Regions from separate parts of the Cellvibrio sp. GW822-FHT04B05 genome, predicted to be linked through region 3. Evidence: predicted binding sites of a transcription regulator. Region 3 holds the regulator's gene; each other region holds the start of a gene.

Region 1 (5,632 bases), on a different contig from region 3:
CTCACCTTCTTTAGCATAAATTTCACCGACCGCCGCATACATTCCCTGTTTATACAAGAGCGCGGCCAACGCAACTTTTTGCGCATTGGCGGCTAAGAAAGTTAACTCGGCAGGCTTAATAAAATAGATATCAGGAAATATTTTCCCGATAGCTTCACGCGATTGCGAAGTTATCTCGGCATTCCCTAACGCTAATGCCGCCAACTGAAGTAACGGATCAGCAGTCAATTCCTGACTCAACCCAGGGAGAATTAATGTGGCATCAGCTTTTTTATTTAATGCGGCCAACGCTAATAATTGTGCTGTAATGGAATCTGCCGTTTTATCTTTTTTCTGGGATGCGACTAAATGAGTAAGTGCTTGATCATAGTGTTTTAAATGCAACTGGACTATCCCGATGTTAAGTTGGGACAACACATCATCCGGATTATTTTTTATGATTTTATTAAATGTTTGCAACGCTTCCTGGTACTTTCCAAGACCTAAATAAGATGCACCGATCAACTGATAAAGGTGGTCGGAAGAATTACCGGCTTTAGCAACGATAGAAAATTCATCCAGGGCATTCTGGTAATCCCCCTGAATAATTCGAACCCGACCTAACTCATAATGCGCATCGGCCAACGCATTATTTTTAGCCAACGCCCGGGACAGCGAGCGTACAGCCTCGTCATATCGTGACTGCGCAATATAGACCCTGCCGATATCCAAATTAAGTTGTGCACTACGCTGAGCCACATCCAAATTATCAACCATTGCAAGCGCGCGGAAATACCTGCTTTCATTTCTTAACGCGCGAAACAAATTCTCCCGCAATGCAGGAGCCAGTTGTGGAAGGTTTCGCTCCACTTCCAGTAAATGTTTTTCAATCAAGGAAAAATCTTCGCTGCCGAGATATGCCAGAACTAAAAGAAGATGCGCTGGATACTTTTCTGGCCTGTTGGCTATTATCTTTTCTGCTTCCGCACGCGCATCACCATATGCTCCTGCCCTTAAATTAGCGACCGCTTTTGAATATTCCGCAGAGTGGATTTCCTGGGAACTCAGAAACCCTTGTAAGTTATCCTTGGATAGTGCCGCATTTGCAGGAGCCGAGATAAATCCATAGCAGAACACTAATAAACAAAGCCGGTTAACAATTTGCATTTATAGATCCTTTTAAGTAAAAAAATGGAGCGCAAAGCGCTCCATTTAGTAATACACAGAATTTGTGCATAAACAACAATTAAGAGAAAAGCTCTCTTTTGCGTCCAAACAACAATGCTGCTACACCGAGCAACAGTAACAACAATGAACCTGGCTCAGGTACTTCAGTTGGCGGCTCTTCGTTGATACCTGCCTTACCGGAAACATAGAAGCCGGCGAAGAAGATGTTGTCATCTTGAGAGTCATTGAAAGTATCCACTTTAATAGTGGTATCACCGGCAGCTACGAAGCTGGCAAGATTATAACGCTCGCGGTCGTTCGCGTAAGAGTCGCCACCTGATGAAAGTGCATCATCAAAACCGCCGACAGTGATCAAGGAACCATTCGAAAGCTGCTCACCATCATCATAGTTACCCGCATTTTCAGTTAACAGCAGACCATTAACTTTGATTGTTGAGCGCTGGTTATCGCAGCAGCTGAAAGAAATTCCCAAAGACAGTTCAGCAAAGAAACCTGGGTCAGCCGGGTTCAGTGGGGTAGCAAAATTAATATTGGTAGTATCGCCGGTTACAGATGCAAAACCATCCAACAGACCAACAGTTGCTTCAGGCAATGCCGGGTTGCTGTAAACCACCACCAAAGCTTCACCATCAATCTCCGAGTAATACGCATTGCCCTCGGTAATATTAAAATTATAAATACCGCCACTACCACCGTTGATCACTGCTGCAACCAGACTGGTAACATCAGCGCGGTAGGACTTCAGGTTACAGCAAGCAGTAGTATTCGAAACTGCAGGGCCAAATGAAACCAGGTTACCATCAAGCGTTACCGCAGGAACATTATTGGTAGTATTGGTTGCAGAATACAAATAAGCAGCAACAACAGTAGACCCTGCTGGAACAGAAGCTGAAATAACTCCTGCTTCGCTAATCGAACCAAAACCATCTGTCGACATCGCATACTTGCCTACAAATGACTGGAAAGGTGCCAAGCTTGCACTAGCGTTCGATGTGCCCACGATAGCGGCTATTACGAACAAGCTACGTAACATGCCTTTAAAATTGATATCCATAAGTCTTCTCCTATATGTGAATTATGGAATTTAAGAAACGCAACCATCCTACGGAAGATCCCTCGTATAGTTGCACTAGGTCGATATGACCGGAGCAGCTAAGAGCACATAAAATGCCATAATAAAAAAAGTATTAAAATTCAATTAAATACAAATTATTTAAGAATTTTTATGCGACAAAGTGTAAAGAAAAACAACAGCCGAAATATGATCTGGCGGAGGCGGGTTTAAGAGGGGAGAAGTAATACAAAAAATAAATATAGAAACATGCCCGGCAATTAACCATGGCATTTTTTTAAAAATAATGCGTAGCAAATAAATCCGACGCGCAATCAAGCACTCTCTTTTGCGGCTGCTTTCAACAAGCGGGCAATTTCTTTCCACATATCGATGTAAGCGAGTGCCGCGCGACTGCGCTGATTGTAACTGGTTAGTGGCGCGCGACGCAGCCCCATTTGTTCGACGGCAGAGTCGTTGGGAATGTAAGTCTTGAGCATGGGAACCGGCATTTTTTTGCTGTTGTCGATGGCCTCATGATGCAAGCGGCGGCGCATATCGACCTGATTAAAAAAACCGACAATACGTTCAGGCGCTGATTTTTTGCCTTTCAGAAATTCAACCACTTGTTCCATCGCACGGATAGATAATGGGCTGGGAATCATCGGGATTAATAAGATATCCACTTCCAACAAAAGCTGTTCAACGCTGGGCGACAGTGTCGGCGGGCAGTCAAAAATCAGGATGTCAGCTTTTTCGCTTAAAGGTTTGAGCAGTTGTTTGAGGAATTTTTTGTCTTTGCTCAGCTCATCGAATTCGCTGTCCAGGCTGCGCAGGCTGAGGTCGGCAGGGATTAGCATCAAATGCGGATAAGGACTGTATAGCTCCATCTCGCCGATGGATTTGCCCTTGCTGAACAATTTGATCGCCTTGGCGGAATCCGGCTCTTGCTGGCAAAACCAGCTGGCGGCGGCTTGCGGGTCCAGATCCCACAAGATCACATTCTTTTTGGCCGCGGCGGCCAGGTAAGCCATATTTACTGCAGTTGTGGTTTTACCCACGCCACCCTTGAGGTTATAAAAAGCGATCTTGATCATGACAGTCCTATTCATTTTGAGGCGGTGCGCTTCAGCGTAAAATGATGCGCGCAATGGAGCCTGTTTTTATTGGGATGCAAAACAATCGGTAAACAAGTATTAACTTGTAGCATTTTTATACGAATCCTTCAAAATTTATACGCCGTTGTTTGTGGAAAGCACGACTGTTTGTTATCGGTAATGCGATGACACGCTTATCCGAGCGCGAATGCCTGGCGAGAGGTACAATCGCCGCTCACTTCAGCGAGCAGCGGTTATGACCCAACCCCATCCTTACGAACTCCTCACGCCCGATATGGTGCTGGATGCGATTGATAGCACCGGCGTCCTGACCGATGCCCGCATTCTCGCGCTCAATAGTTATGAAAACCGCGTTTACCAGGTGGGGATTGAAGGGGCGAGTCCATTGATCGCCAAGTTTTATCGCCCCGAGCGCTGGAGCGATGCGCAGATTCTGGAGGAGCATGAACTCACCCAGGCGCTAAAGGATTTGGAAATTTCAGTGGTGCCACCACTGGCGGATGAGGAAGGCAGAACGCTGCGCGAATTCCAGGGGTTTCGTTTTGCACTTTATCCACGCCAGGGCGGCCACGCGCCTAATCTCGATGACTTTGATGCATTGCTAAGCCTGGGCCGCACACTCGGACGTATCCATGCACTGGGACAGGCGCGCCCGTTTGCCCATCGCCCGGCATTGGATATCCAGACCTTTGGCCGCGACAGCTACGACTTTTTGCTCGGCAACGACTTTATCCCCGCCAGCTTGCGCGAATCCTATCGCACTCTTGGTGCCGATTTATTAGCGCGTTGCGAAACCCTGTTTAGCCGGGTGGATTACACACCAATCCGCCTGCATGGCGACTGCCATCCAGGCAATATTTTATGGCGCGAAGATGTACCGCATTTCGTCGACTTCGACGATGCACGTATGGGGCCGGCGATTCAGGATTTGTGGATGTTGCTGTCCGGTGAACGCGAGCAGCAGACCTTGCAGCTGGCGGAAGTGCTTGAAGGCTACCGCGAATTTTGCGATTTTGACCTGGCCGAACTGCCATTAATCGAAGCATTGCGTAGCCTGCGTATAATGCATTACAGCGCCTGGCTGGCGCGGCGTTGGGCTGACCCAGCGTTTCCACGGCATTTTCCCTGGTTTAATACCGAGCGCTATTGGGGTGAACATATCCTGGAATTGCGCGAACAACTGGCCGCGCTCAATGAACCACCACTGGTCATTTATTGATGTTTACCTGTTGGAAATTCAGCAACTACACCCAATAATGGGCTGCCTACTCTTTTTTAACTGATTTTGTGTAAGGACCTGGCCATGAAAGCCACCGCTCCCGCCCTTGTTATAGACAGTTTATGGGAATCCATTCGCCTGCAAACCCGCAAGCAAGCGGAGACTGAGCCAGTGCTGGCGAGCTTCCTCTACTCCACCATCCTTAATCATGACACGCTTGAGGCGGCGTTGAGCTTTCACCTCGCCAATAAACTCGACAGCCCGGCGCTGCCCGCCATGCTGATCCGCGAAGTGATTGAGGAGGCATTGACGTCGGATACGTCTATTGCAGAATCCGTGCGCGCGGATTTGACCGCGGTGAGCGAGCGAGATTCGGCCTGCTGCTCATTGGTAACGCCCCTGCTCTACTTTAAAGGCTTCCACGCCCTTCAGGCCTATCGCATCGCCCATTGGCTCTGGAACCAGGGGCGCACCTCACTCGCGCTGTTTCTGCAGAATCGCATCTCGGCGGTATTTGCAGTGGATATCCACCCCGCAGCACGCATCGGCAAGGGTATTATGTTCGACCACGCTACCGGCATTGTGATTGGTGAAACAGCAATGATCGAAGACATGGTGTCGATCATGCAGTCAGTTACCCTCGGCGGCACCGGCAAAGTGGCTGGCGATCGTCATCCCAAGGTGAGCAAAGGGGTGTTGATTGGTGCAGGCGCCAAAATTCTCGGCAATATCACCGTGGGCGAATGCGCCAGGATCGGCGCAGGCAGTGTGGTACTCAAAGATGTGCCCGCCCGCGCGACTGTCGCAGGAGTCCCCGCACAAATTATCGGTGAGACCCTGTGCACCCAACCCTCGCGCGAAATGGATCACCTTATCCGTTAGCTATTGAGCAACCAGCATTGGGGGGCGCTTTGTTATGCAAAGCGCGCCAAAATAAAACCTGCGCACCAAAAAAATCCTTTTTATTTGCTTTATCGCCCTACAAAACCCCTGCATATAACCATTACTCCGCCCTTGGTCTGATAATTGCTCAATTAATAGCTCAAGATCGAGGAGAACGCAGCATGCAATACACTA
Region 2 (5,632 bases), 100 kb from region 3:
AGGTCGCGAATCTCACCCACCATGATGATATCCGGGTCCTGCCGTAAGAATGAACGTAACGCTTCAGCAAAGGTGAGGCCTACGCGGGTATTCATCTGTACCTGATTAATACCTTCAAGATTAATCTCCACCGGGTCTTCCGCTGTGGAAATATTGACTTCGGATGTGTTGAGAATATTTAGGCCGGTATATAGTGATACTGTTTTACCGCTGCCGGTCGGACCAGTAACCAGTATCATTCCCTGCGATTGTGCGAGGGCATCCATATAAAGCTGTTTTTGAGTATCCTCATAGCCTAATGCATCAATACCAAGCTTCGCAGAGCTGGGATCGAGAATACGCAGCACAATTTTTTCACCAAATAAAGTCGGCAGGGTATTAACACGAAAATCAATAGCGCGTGTTTTGGATACCTTGAGTTTAATCCGGCCATCTTGTGGCAGGCGCCGTTCAGATATATCCATTTGCGACATTACTTTCAAGCGTGCCGCCATACGAAATGCCAGATTTACCGGCGGGCGAGAAACTTCATGCAGTACTCCATCAGTGCGAAATCTAATTCGATAACTTTTTTCATAGGGCTCAAAGTGAATATCGGATGCACCTCCCTTGATTGCATCTAGCAATACTTTATTGATGTATTTGACGATGGGTGCTTCATCTGCTTCTGCCCCCGCGTCTTCATTAGTCGCCGCATCGGCAACCGATTGAACGTCCAAATCGTCCAGGTCGTCGTCCAGGCCACCAAGAGCATCCCCAAGCGACTCTTCCTGTGCATTTAAATATTTATCGATTGCTGCTTTGAGTTTGTCTGCCTCAACTAAAACGGCTTCTGTATTGATACCCGTGTTGAATTTAATCTCATCAAGGGCGTGTAAATCGGTGGGGTCAGTAACTGCAAGGAATAATCGATTGCCGCGTTTGGCAATAGGTAGGGTGTGATGCTTGCGAATGAGTTTATCGTCAACCAGCTTTTGGGGAATACTATCTGTATTCAGTGCGGCTAGATCAAATACGGGCGATCCGAACTCTTCCGAAGCTATCCGGGCAAGAGTGCGCGCATCCAAAATACCATTAGCGACAAGGTGTTGTACAAAGGGGATTTTATCTTTTTTCGCTTGTGTTATTGATTTGGTTGCCAAATCTGCATCAAGGATATTATCTGCAACCAGTCTGCGTGCGAGACCACTAAGTGATACCGGGGTTGGATTATTCATTTGTTTATATTCAGTAGTATTAAATTAGTTAAACGAAATTACCTGTTCGGTGCGCATATTACATCAACTTTAGCAGCTGGTTTGGGACTTGCTTGAGCTCATCGGATTGCTTTGAATTAGAAAATTGAAAATTGACGAAAAGTGTCACTATGTGTCTGTTTGCGTAAGCTGTTTTCGTTGATGTTTCTCTGTTGAGCGCATTTTGTATGTGGTTAATCGTTAGATAGGGCATGTTTTCACCCATGTCTCGATTTGGCATGGGGCTTGCTGAACTCTATTCGTGTTTGTTTGATCCTATCCTATCTTTCGGAGTCATATTATGAAAAAAACTATTCAACAAGGTTTTACCCTGATCGAATTGATGATCGTTGTCGCGATCATTGGTATTTTGGCTGCAGTAGCGTTGCCTGCTTACCAAGACTATATTATTCGTACAAAAGTATCTGAGGGTTTAACTTTGGCAGCTGCGGCAAAAACAGCTGTAGTTGATACTGTTTCAAGTCGTAGTACTGGTGCTATTGCTGCCCAGCCTGCTCTGGGTGACCCAGCAGCTGGCTCTTATGGTTACTCATTGCCTGCTGCAACCGAAAACGTTGGCGGAATTGCTATTAGCGCTATAGCCAACGTCGCTACTCCTGCTGCCTCTGAAGCAACAATTTCAATTACATATGCCGGCCAGGTTGCGGCTGCGTTGGGTGCTGCTAACCCTATTCTTCTCGAGCCTGGTAGTGGTGTTGTTACTGCCGGTGTTCCTGCTGCTGCAATTCTCAGTGGCTCCCCAATTGTATGGGGTTGCAGGACAACTGGCGCGACTGCGGTTGCATTCAAATATTTGCCTGCTAACTGCCGTTTCTAATAGGCTCATTAGCTAGTTATAAAAACCGCCTTCGGGCGGTTTTTTTTTGAAAGAAGTTTGAGGTGAATGTAATGACATTTCGTATTCATGCTTTTGTTATTCATCTGCTTATTTGCGTAGTAATTGCATTATTAAGTTTGGTGCTGGTTTTTCACTATTGGTATCCGGCTCCATTAGATAGGGCTACTGGTGTTACCAAAGTTTTTTTGATTTTACTGGTGTGCGATATGATTTTGGGGCCGGTATTGACTTTAATTGTTGCTAATCCACTGAAAAAGCATTTAAAAATAGATTTGGCTGTAATTGGTTTGATCCAGTTTTCCGCTTTGATTTATGGTTTATGGACAGTAGAAAATGGGCGCCCTGTATGGTTGGTATTTTCTGTAGATAGGTTTGATTTGGTGCAGTCGTATGAATTGGATAATCCTTATTACGAAAAAGCCAGTCTTCAATTTCAAAGCAAGAACTGGTTTGGTCCCCAATGGGTAGCCGCGCGTGCTCCGGCAGGAATAGAGGAAAATAATAATTTGACATTTGAAGCGTTGATTGCAGGTATTGATATTCCACAGCGACCAGATTTATATGTGGAGTTAAATGCTGAGATGCAAACATTGGTGGGAAAATCTAGACCAATTTCAGACCTGAATAAGTACAATTCTGTTGATCTTGTTGCACAAACTTTAAAAAAGTATCCACAAGCTAATGCCTTTTTACCGATGATGAGCAAGGTAAAACCAGTGACTGTATTAATTAATCGTGAGGAGGGAGATATTGTTGCAATTGTCGATTTGATTCCATGGGAGTAGTGTTAACAATTTTTGTCACAAGGGTATATTTACTGTCAAATTTATTTAAGCTTTTTATTTATCTTTATCTCTTTGTATTTGTTTTTATTGGTTTTTTTTATATTGGTATAAGTCGTGCTCTTTCATTACAACGGGAATGAGAGGTGAGTTATGAAAAAGCAGGTGAAAGGTTTTACATTAATTGAGCTAATGATGGTGGTCGCGATCATTGGTATTTTGAGTGCGGTCGCTTTACCTGCCTATCAGGATTACATTATTAGAAGTAAGGTCTCTGAAGGTTTGAGTTTGGCATCGGCTGCCAAAACTGCTGTTGTAGAAACCTATGCAAGTCGGAGTAATGGTGCAATTCCTTCCTACGCCGGGAATGGTCCTGCAGATCCTGGGTCATTTGCTTATGAATTTCCAGTTAATGGAACTGAGAACGTCCAAAGCCTTGCTATTGATGGCATTGCTGATGTGAGTGCTGTTACAGTAGGTGAGGCTACCATTAGTATCACCTACCGTAATCAAGTTGGTATTGCATTAGGGGCTGGAAACCCTATTCGTTTAGTGCCGGGGGCCGGCACAATAAGTGCGGCAGGTATTCCAACAGCAGGATTGAGTGCTAATGGATCTGTTGTTTGGGGTTGTTTAACTACAGCTGCGCATGTGGCTGCATTCAAGTTTCTGCCTGCTAACTGCCGATATTGAAGCTTAACTTATTGATTATTTTCATGCGTCAGGTGGTGCCAAAGTTTATTCCCTAAGCTGTAATTTATTGTAGCCGCATCGACAAATCCACCGCCCGACAATGCTTCGTCAATCCACCAATAGAAATAAAATCCACCCCGGTTTCCGCCGTCGGGATTAACGTTTGCTCGTTAATATTTCCCGATGCTTCCAATTTCGCTCGCCCTGCATTAATCGCTACTGCTTTCTTCATATCTTCAATATTGAAATTATCCAGCATGACGATATCTGCTCCAGCTTCCAGTGCCTGATTCAATTCAATAAAGTTTTCCACTTCTACTTCAACCGGTTTTCCCGGTGCGATGGCTCGCGCTGCTGCAACTGCATTGGCAATTCCGCCGCTGGCGGCTATGTGGTTCTCTTTGATCAGGAATGCGTCATATAAGCCGATACGATGATTATGGCAGCCGCCACAAGCGACGGCGTATTTTTGTGCGGTGCGCAGACCGGGGATGGTTTTACGTGTGTCGAGCAACTTCACATTTGTGTGCGCCACCAAAGATGCGTAGTGGTGGCTGATGGTGGCGGTGCCAGACAAGGTCTGTACAAAGTTTAATGCAGCCCGCTCGCCGCTAAGCAAGCTGCGTGCGCTGCCTTGCAGGGTGAAGAGCAGGCTGTTAGCTATAGCTTCCTGCCCATCCTCTATATGCCATATGATGTGTACTTGTGGATCGAACTGGCGGAATACCTCTTCGACCCAGGCTTTGCCGCAGAAAATACAGTTTTCGCGGGTGATGATATCGGCTTCAGCAATCTGTGCGTCAGGAATAAGCTGCGCGGTGATGTCCCCGGCACCTATATCTTCGGCGAGTGCTATCGATACGATTTCAGTTATATCTTTAGCGAGGGTGGGTAGGTTCTTGCTATATAAAATATTCATGTCAGCTGTCGAATAATTAAACACTATGAGAGTGAAAATGGATTATTTTGGCGTGATAGTCTTCGTCTAATTCCAAAACATACTTAAAAAACCCTAAGGTGCCGCATTGGTTATAGCCTTTTGTGATATGTCTCTCGATCCTATCATTTGTCTACTTAAGGCACCTTTCCCTTGGTTATACTTCAATTACGCAAGTTTTTACTAATGGTAATCAACCATGACCGAGCATATGAAATCGGACCCCAAAAAGGTCGTTCAATTGAATGTAGAGCGCAATTCTGTTGCCAATTCGCAAATAGCCTTGGCACGTTTGCCCGCTGCTATGCACACCCTGCGCGACAAAGCGCGGCAACAGTTGCAGCTCTTCCTGCGTGAATTGTTCGATAAAGTTGATGATGCCATGTTTGAGTTGGCGGACAAAGCCAATAATAATCACGACCAAAACATCTTTTTTGATTCCATGCGCGAAGTGCGTATCCGTCGCCGTGCCATGGAGACCTCATTTTTCCGCAGTATTGATATCAGTTTCGCTCAATTGCTTGATCCAAGCGCCTATCGTGATGAAAAACAATCTGGAGAAAAATCGGTTTCTTTGGATGATCTGTCGCTCGTCAAAAATGATGAGTTAGAAGAAATGGTTGCGGTTGATGGCATGGTAAATAAAGCCAATGAGCTTTTTGCCGAGCCGATCCAGCACCTCACTCTCCGTATTGATCATTTGGTGCCCACCAAGGTTTATCAGAAGAATAATCCGCTAGGTGTGGATGTTATCTGCAATGCTTTTACAGATGCGACCAAGGCATTAAATGTTGATGTAAAAGCCAAGTTGGTTTTGTTCAAGTTGTTCGACAATATCGTAATGACCAAGTTGGGCAAGCTTTTTGATGTACTTAATCAAACCCTGATTGATGCCAACATCCTGCCGTCATTGAAGCAGGACGTACGCGTGAAAAGGCCTTCAGCCACTAGCTCGACGGTCGATCAATACGGTCAAGGTATCGGTGCCCAATACGGGGTGGGTGCGCAGAAAGCCGGTGTCGAAACTGGCGGTCTGGTGCAAAGTTACGATGACCAAACCAATCAGGTCTTGCATCAATTGCGCGATCTGCTGGGAGCAAATCGTAGTGCACCGAGAGCGCAATTG
Region 3 (5,632 bases):
AAAATCAATGACTTGCTGCGCGCAGGCATTATTTAATCAAAAAAAGCTGATCAATTGCGATTGATCAGCAGCACTGGAATCGCTGCATGAACCCCGAATTACGCGAACGCGCCGCGCGCATCAAACTTCTATTACTGGATGTCGACGGCGTACTGACCGATGGCCGCCTTTATTTCGGCAACCAGGGTGAAGAACTTAAATCGTTTAGCACGCTTGATGGCCAAGGCATCAAGGCGTTACAGAAAACCGGCGTTAAAGTAGGCATTATCACCGGCCGCACCAGCAATCTGGTCGCCCGCCGCGCAAGCGATCTGGGCATTACCCTGCTGGTACAAGGCCGTGAAGACAAATGGGAGGCCATGCAGGAAATCCTGCAAGAACACCCGTTCGCATTGGACGAAATCGCTTTCATGGGTGATGACTGGCCGGATTTGGGAGTAATGACCCGTGTTGGACTCGCATTTACTGTTGCTAATGCCCACGTTAGTGTAGCCGCCCGCGCACATTGGCAAAGCCGCGAGCGCGGTGGTGAAGGCGCAGTACGCGCAGCTTGTGATTTAATCATGCAGGCGCAGGATACTTTCGACGTAATGCTGGCATCTTATCTGGCAATCAAGGGTGAACACTAAGCAATGAAACTTTTGGAACGCGCCCAAAAAATTCCTCAATACGTGCCTGTTCCGTGGCTGGTGGCATTTGCTTTAGTCCTCTGCTTTTTTGCTTTTTCGCTGCGCCAGAAAGTAGATGTGGTTGGTTATGAATATGAGCCCAGCGGCTTCCCGCAGATTTATATGAAGGAAGTGGAGACGCGCGAATTTGATGTGCAAGGTAAATTGCATTACCAGTTGACGACTCCCCAAGTCACCCATTACCAAATGAATCCGGATGTGCCGTCAGACACTGATTACACCTTGATCGAGCAGCCTAATATGGCTTTCCATGATGCCGATTCCAATGCGCCCTGGTTAGTAACTGCCACTATCGGACGCAGTGAGGGCAACGGTCAATTGATTCGCCTGCTCGAAAATGTTCTTATCCAACAACAGACTCCGTCCCAGGGCTTGATCCAAATTACCACCAGCGAACTGCATGTGCGCCCCCGTGAACAATTCGCGGAAACTGACAAAGCTGTTAAGATGCGCAGCGCTAAAGGTCAGATAGATGCAAAAGGTATGGATGCCGACCTGGCGCAGAGTCGGCTTCAGTTAAAGTCCCAGGTTAAGGCTGTTTATGATCCCCGCTAAATTCCGTTTTACATTATCGCCAGTCGCGCTCGCGCTAACCGCACTCATCGCCAGTTACAGCGTCGCTACCTATGCCTTGCCCACTGACAAAAATGAAACTATTCGCGGCTCAGCCGACAACTTGACAGTCGACCAGAAAAACGGCGTGGCCACTTATACCGGATCGGTAAAAATTACCCAGGGGTCGCTGGTGATTTCGGCGGACTCCATCGTGATTCATACCAACTCCGACAGCAGCGTCGAGAAAATGATTGCCACCGGAAGCCCCGCCCGTTTCCAGCAACAACCGGAAAAAGATCAAGGTGTGGTGACTGCAGCAGCCAAGCAAATTACTTACACGCCGAACAACGAGCATTTATTGTTGGTCGAAAATGCGTCCGTTGAACAGAATGGCGCCGTCATGAGCGGCCCGCATATCGACTACGATCTGGTTAAAGAAGTAATGAAGGCCGCCGGCAATAATACCGCCAGTGGTGGTGGCCAGCGCATTGAAATCGTAATTCCACCCAAAGGTGGCAAAGCCGGTGACGACATCAAGATTATTTCGCCAAGCCAGTCCCAAAGCCCGGCATCAGCCAGTTCGTCCGCCGCCTCATCAACCGCATCATCAGACTGATACCTTATGCCCAGCTTGCACGCGCGCCATCTCGCCAAAAGTTACAAAAAACGCCAGGTTGTAATTGATGTTTCGATCACCGTGGAAAGCGGCCGCATCGTCGGCTTGCTCGGCCCCAACGGCGCCGGTAAAACCACCTGTTTTTATATGATTGCCGGCCTGGTTCCCGCTGATAATGGCACCGTGTTGATCGATGACCGCGATATTACCCAGCTACCGATTCACGGCCGCGCCCGCGCCGGTATTGGTTATTTGCCGCAAGAAGCATCGATTTTCCGCAAGCTGACGGTCGCCGATAATATTATGGCGATCCTTGAAACACGTCATGATCTCGACCGTCAACAGCGCCAGCAAAAGCTTGAATCGTTGTTGAATGAATTTCACATCACCCATATCCGCGACAGCTTGGGTATGGCGCTGTCCGGTGGTGAACGCCGCCGGGTAGAAATTGCCCGCGCATTGGCGACCGACCCCAAGTTCATCCTGCTCGATGAACCCTTTGCCGGTGTTGACCCTATTTCGGTGAATGACATCAAGGAGATTGTCCGCCATCTGAAAGATCGCGGTATCGGTGTGCTTATCACCGATCACAATGTGCGTGAGACGCTGGATATTTGCGAAACCGCTTATATTGTCAGTGAAGGCCATATCATTGCCGAAGGCGATGCCGAGACAGTGCTAAGCAACAGCAAAGTGCGCCAAGTCTATCTGGGTGAAAATTTCCGCTTGTAAACACCTCTTTAACTAGTCGCCTTAAGTGTTACCGACCGCCCGTCACCAGCACAATAGACCCCACATAAACGACTTGACAAGTAACAATCTTTGCCCATTAGGCATAAAGCTTGCTTAAGCTTATTGCTTGCGCGGCCAACCCTGACTAAACTCCACATAACTGATGTTTTCCATCCTGCGTTATAAGGGTTTGTCGTTCACATAATGAAGCAATCTCTCCAGCTTAAACTCGGCCAACAGCTGACCATGACTCCGCAATTGCAGCAGGCGATCCGCTTGCTGCAATTATCGACGTTAGACTTGCAACAAGAAATCCAGGAAGCACTCGAGTCCAATCCAATGTTGGAGATCGAAGAAGCTTTTGATTCGCCCAGCGCCGCCAACGAATATGAAGGCAGTGAGTTAGATAAAGCGGATTACACCCGTCAACTGGAAATTGCTGCCGAAGCCGGCGCCGATAATGGCACTGATTTCACTGCCAGCGAAAGTTACTCCGCCACCGCCGATAATAATTACGCCGAGAGCAATAGCTATTCGGAAGGTGAAAGTTTTGGCGAGGGCGAAAGCTTTGGTGAAAGCGAATCCTTCGGCGATTCCGATGTCTATGGCGACGGAGATAGTTTTAGCACTGACAATGGCGAATGGAATGAATCAATCCCCAGCGATTTGCCGGTAGACACCAGTTGGGATGACGTTTACCAATCCTCATCCAGCAGCAGCTCAAGCAATTACGACAACGAAGACAATGACTTCGAAAGCCGTCGCGCGGCTACTGACTCACTCTACGATCATTTGATGTGGCAACTGAACCTGACACCTATGTCGGATCGCGACCGCGTATTGGCGATGGCCATTATCGATGCGGTAGAACCCAGTGGCATGCTATCCATCACCGTCGAAGAAATTTTTGAAGGTATGCGCGGCGATTTCGAAGAGCTTGAACTCGATGAAGTCGAAGCGGTACAACACCGCCTGCAACAATTCGACCCCTGCGGCGTGTGCAGCCAAAATCTCTCCGAATGCCTGCTGGTGCAACTGCAACAACTCGATCCTAAAACGCCATTCCTGGATTCAGCCAAGTTAATCGCCAGGCAATATTTACCAATACTCGGCAGCCGCGATTATCGCCAGTTAATGCGCCGCACCAAACTCAAGGAAGCAGAACTCAGCATCGCTGTAGCGCTAATCCAAAGCTTGAATCCGCGCCCGGGCGATATGATTGCGAGCGGCGACACGGAATATGTTATTCCCGACGTGTTTGTTGAAAAACGTGATGGCCGCTGGATAGTTGAACTAAATCCGGATATTGCACCACGCCTGCGGATTAATTCGGACTATGCTTCTATGGTGAAGCGCGCCGATTCCAGCACTGACAACACCTTCCTCAAAGATAACCTGCAAGAAGCACGCTGGTTCCTGAAGAGCTTGCAGAGCCGCAATGAAACCTTGCTGAAAGTAGCGAGTTGTATTGTGGAAAAACAACGCGGCTTCCTGGACTACGGTCCTGAAGCAATGAAGCCATTGGTGCTACACGATATTGCTGAAATTGTAGAAATGCATGAGTCTACTATTTCGCGTGTCACCACGCAGAAATATATGCATACACCGCAAGGGATTTTTGAGCTGAAATATTTCTTCTCCAGCCACGTAAGTACTGATAGTGGCGGCGAATGCTCATCAACTGCGATTCGCGCGATTATTAAAAAATTGGTGAGCGCAGAAAACCCCAAAAAACCTTTGAGCGACAGCAAAATTACCGATCTGCTCGCCGAGCAAGGTATTCAAGTGGCGCGCCGTACCATTGCGAAATATCGCGAGTCCCTCAATATTCCACCGTCGAACGAGCGTAAAACTATTTAATACATTACTGGTCACTTGTAGTGCGACGGTTTTTCGAATGTAGTTGAATGTTGAATATTGAATAAAGTTCGGATCATAAATTCACAGATGTAATAGAGGTTGTGCAGGTTGCAACTGTTTTATTTCTAGCGAGAGGAAGTATCTATGCAAATAAATATCAGCGGTCGCCATGTAGAAGTTACCGATTCAATGAAAGAGTATGTCACCAGTAAACTGGAGCGCCTGACCCATCATCACGATCGCATCACCAGCACACACGTTATCCTCTCAGTCGACAAACTTATTCAAAAGGCAGAAGCCACCATTCACGTAAGCGGCAAAGATGTACATGCCGACGCGTCCCATGACGATCTTTACGCCGCAATCGATTTACTGACCGATAAGCTTGATCGCCAATTAATTAAACACAAAGAAAAAATGCGCAGCCATCGCTAATCGGCGCATGCACCAACCTGTTAACTGAACCTGTGCTGTCATCGCCATAAGCGATGACCACATTATCCAGCGAGAGATGCCCGGCATCACCCAGTCATGCAAATTCAAAATCTGATCACCCCTCGCCGAACCCTCTGCGGTGTCGAAGGCGGCAGTAAAAAACGCGCGCTGGAGTTGCTAGCCAACACCATTGCGCAGGACATTCCCGAAATTGATGCCGATGATTTATTTCGCCGCCTGATTGGCCGCGAACGTCTGGGCTCGACCGGCATTGGCCACGGTATCGCCATTCCCCACTGCCGCGCTGAACATTGCAACGGCACCGTCGGGGCGCTGATCACGTTGATAGACCCGATTGATTTTGATGCAATCGACTCACAACCCGTCGATATATTGTTTGCCATGTTAGTGCCGGAAGATGCCCATAGCGAACATTTGCAAACCCTCGCGGCACTTGCCGCAGCTTTGAATAATGCCGATTATCGCCAAACCCTGCGCGCCGCCAAAAGCAATGAAGCGCTCTACCAAGCGGCACTCGCCGCTCCTTAACAGGACCAATTATGCATCTGGTGATTGTCAGCGGCCTTTCCGGCTCAGGTAAAAGTACAGCACTGCATGTCCTTGAGGATGTGGGGTTTAACTGTATCGATAACCTGCCTGTCAGCCTATTGCCCGCACTGGTGGCCCAGATCCAGATTCATAAAGATGACCAACATCGCTTTGCGATTGGTATTGATGTGCGCAA

Evidence for each region. Region 3 encodes sigma-54, which starts transcription at its own class of promoters, with help from an activator protein. Its sites were predicted from a motif close to TGGCACANNNNTTGCNNT; they were not measured.
Region 1: a site for sigma-54 is predicted at 2,323-2,340, ahead of AC1RJL_RS12285 (PEP-CTERM sorting domain-containing protein). Genes of this name have one in related genera too.
Region 2: a site for sigma-54 is predicted at 2,983-3,000, ahead of AC1RJL_RS01795 (pilin). Genes of this name have one in related genera too.

Annotation. Positions count from the first base shown of each region.
Region 1 is NZ_JBXAMU010000003.1:558,877-564,508, reverse strand. Features, by position in the region: gene AC1RJL_RS12290 (tetratricopeptide repeat protein) at 1-1,146, opposite strand, end outside; gene AC1RJL_RS12285 (PEP-CTERM sorting domain-containing protein) at 1,226-2,221, opposite strand; gene AC1RJL_RS12280 (ParA family protein) at 2,554-3,315, opposite strand; gene AC1RJL_RS12275 (serine/threonine protein kinase) at 3,572-4,555, shown strand; gene cysE (serine O-acetyltransferase) at 4,640-5,437, shown strand; gene AC1RJL_RS12265 (hypothetical protein) at 5,620-5,632, shown strand, end outside.
Region 2 is NZ_JBXAMU010000001.1:449,999-455,630, forward strand. Features, by position in the region: gene pilB (type IV-A pilus assembly ATPase PilB) at 1-1,217, opposite strand, end outside; gene AC1RJL_RS01785 (pilin) at 1,537-2,073, shown strand; gene tfpZ (TfpX/TfpZ family type IV pilin accessory protein) at 2,145-2,879, shown strand; gene AC1RJL_RS01795 (pilin) at 3,030-3,569, shown strand; gene nadC (carboxylating nicotinate-nucleotide diphosphorylase) at 3,634-4,488, opposite strand; gene AC1RJL_RS01805 (DUF1631 domain-containing protein) at 4,706-5,632, shown strand, end outside.
Region 3 is NZ_JBXAMU010000001.1:553,864-559,495, reverse strand. Features, by position in the region: gene AC1RJL_RS02245 (KpsF/GutQ family sugar-phosphate isomerase) at 1-36, shown strand, start outside; gene AC1RJL_RS02240 (KdsC family phosphatase) at 87-629, shown strand; gene lptC (LPS export ABC transporter periplasmic protein LptC) at 633-1,244, shown strand; gene lptA (lipopolysaccharide transport periplasmic protein LptA) at 1,231-1,860, shown strand; gene lptB (LPS export ABC transporter ATP-binding protein) at 1,867-2,592, shown strand; gene AC1RJL_RS02220 (RNA polymerase factor sigma-54) at 2,797-4,452, shown strand; gene hpf (ribosome hibernation-promoting factor, HPF/YfiA family) at 4,597-4,887, shown strand; gene ptsN (PTS IIA-like nitrogen regulatory protein PtsN) at 4,984-5,436, shown strand; gene rapZ (RNase adapter RapZ) at 5,448-5,632, shown strand, end outside.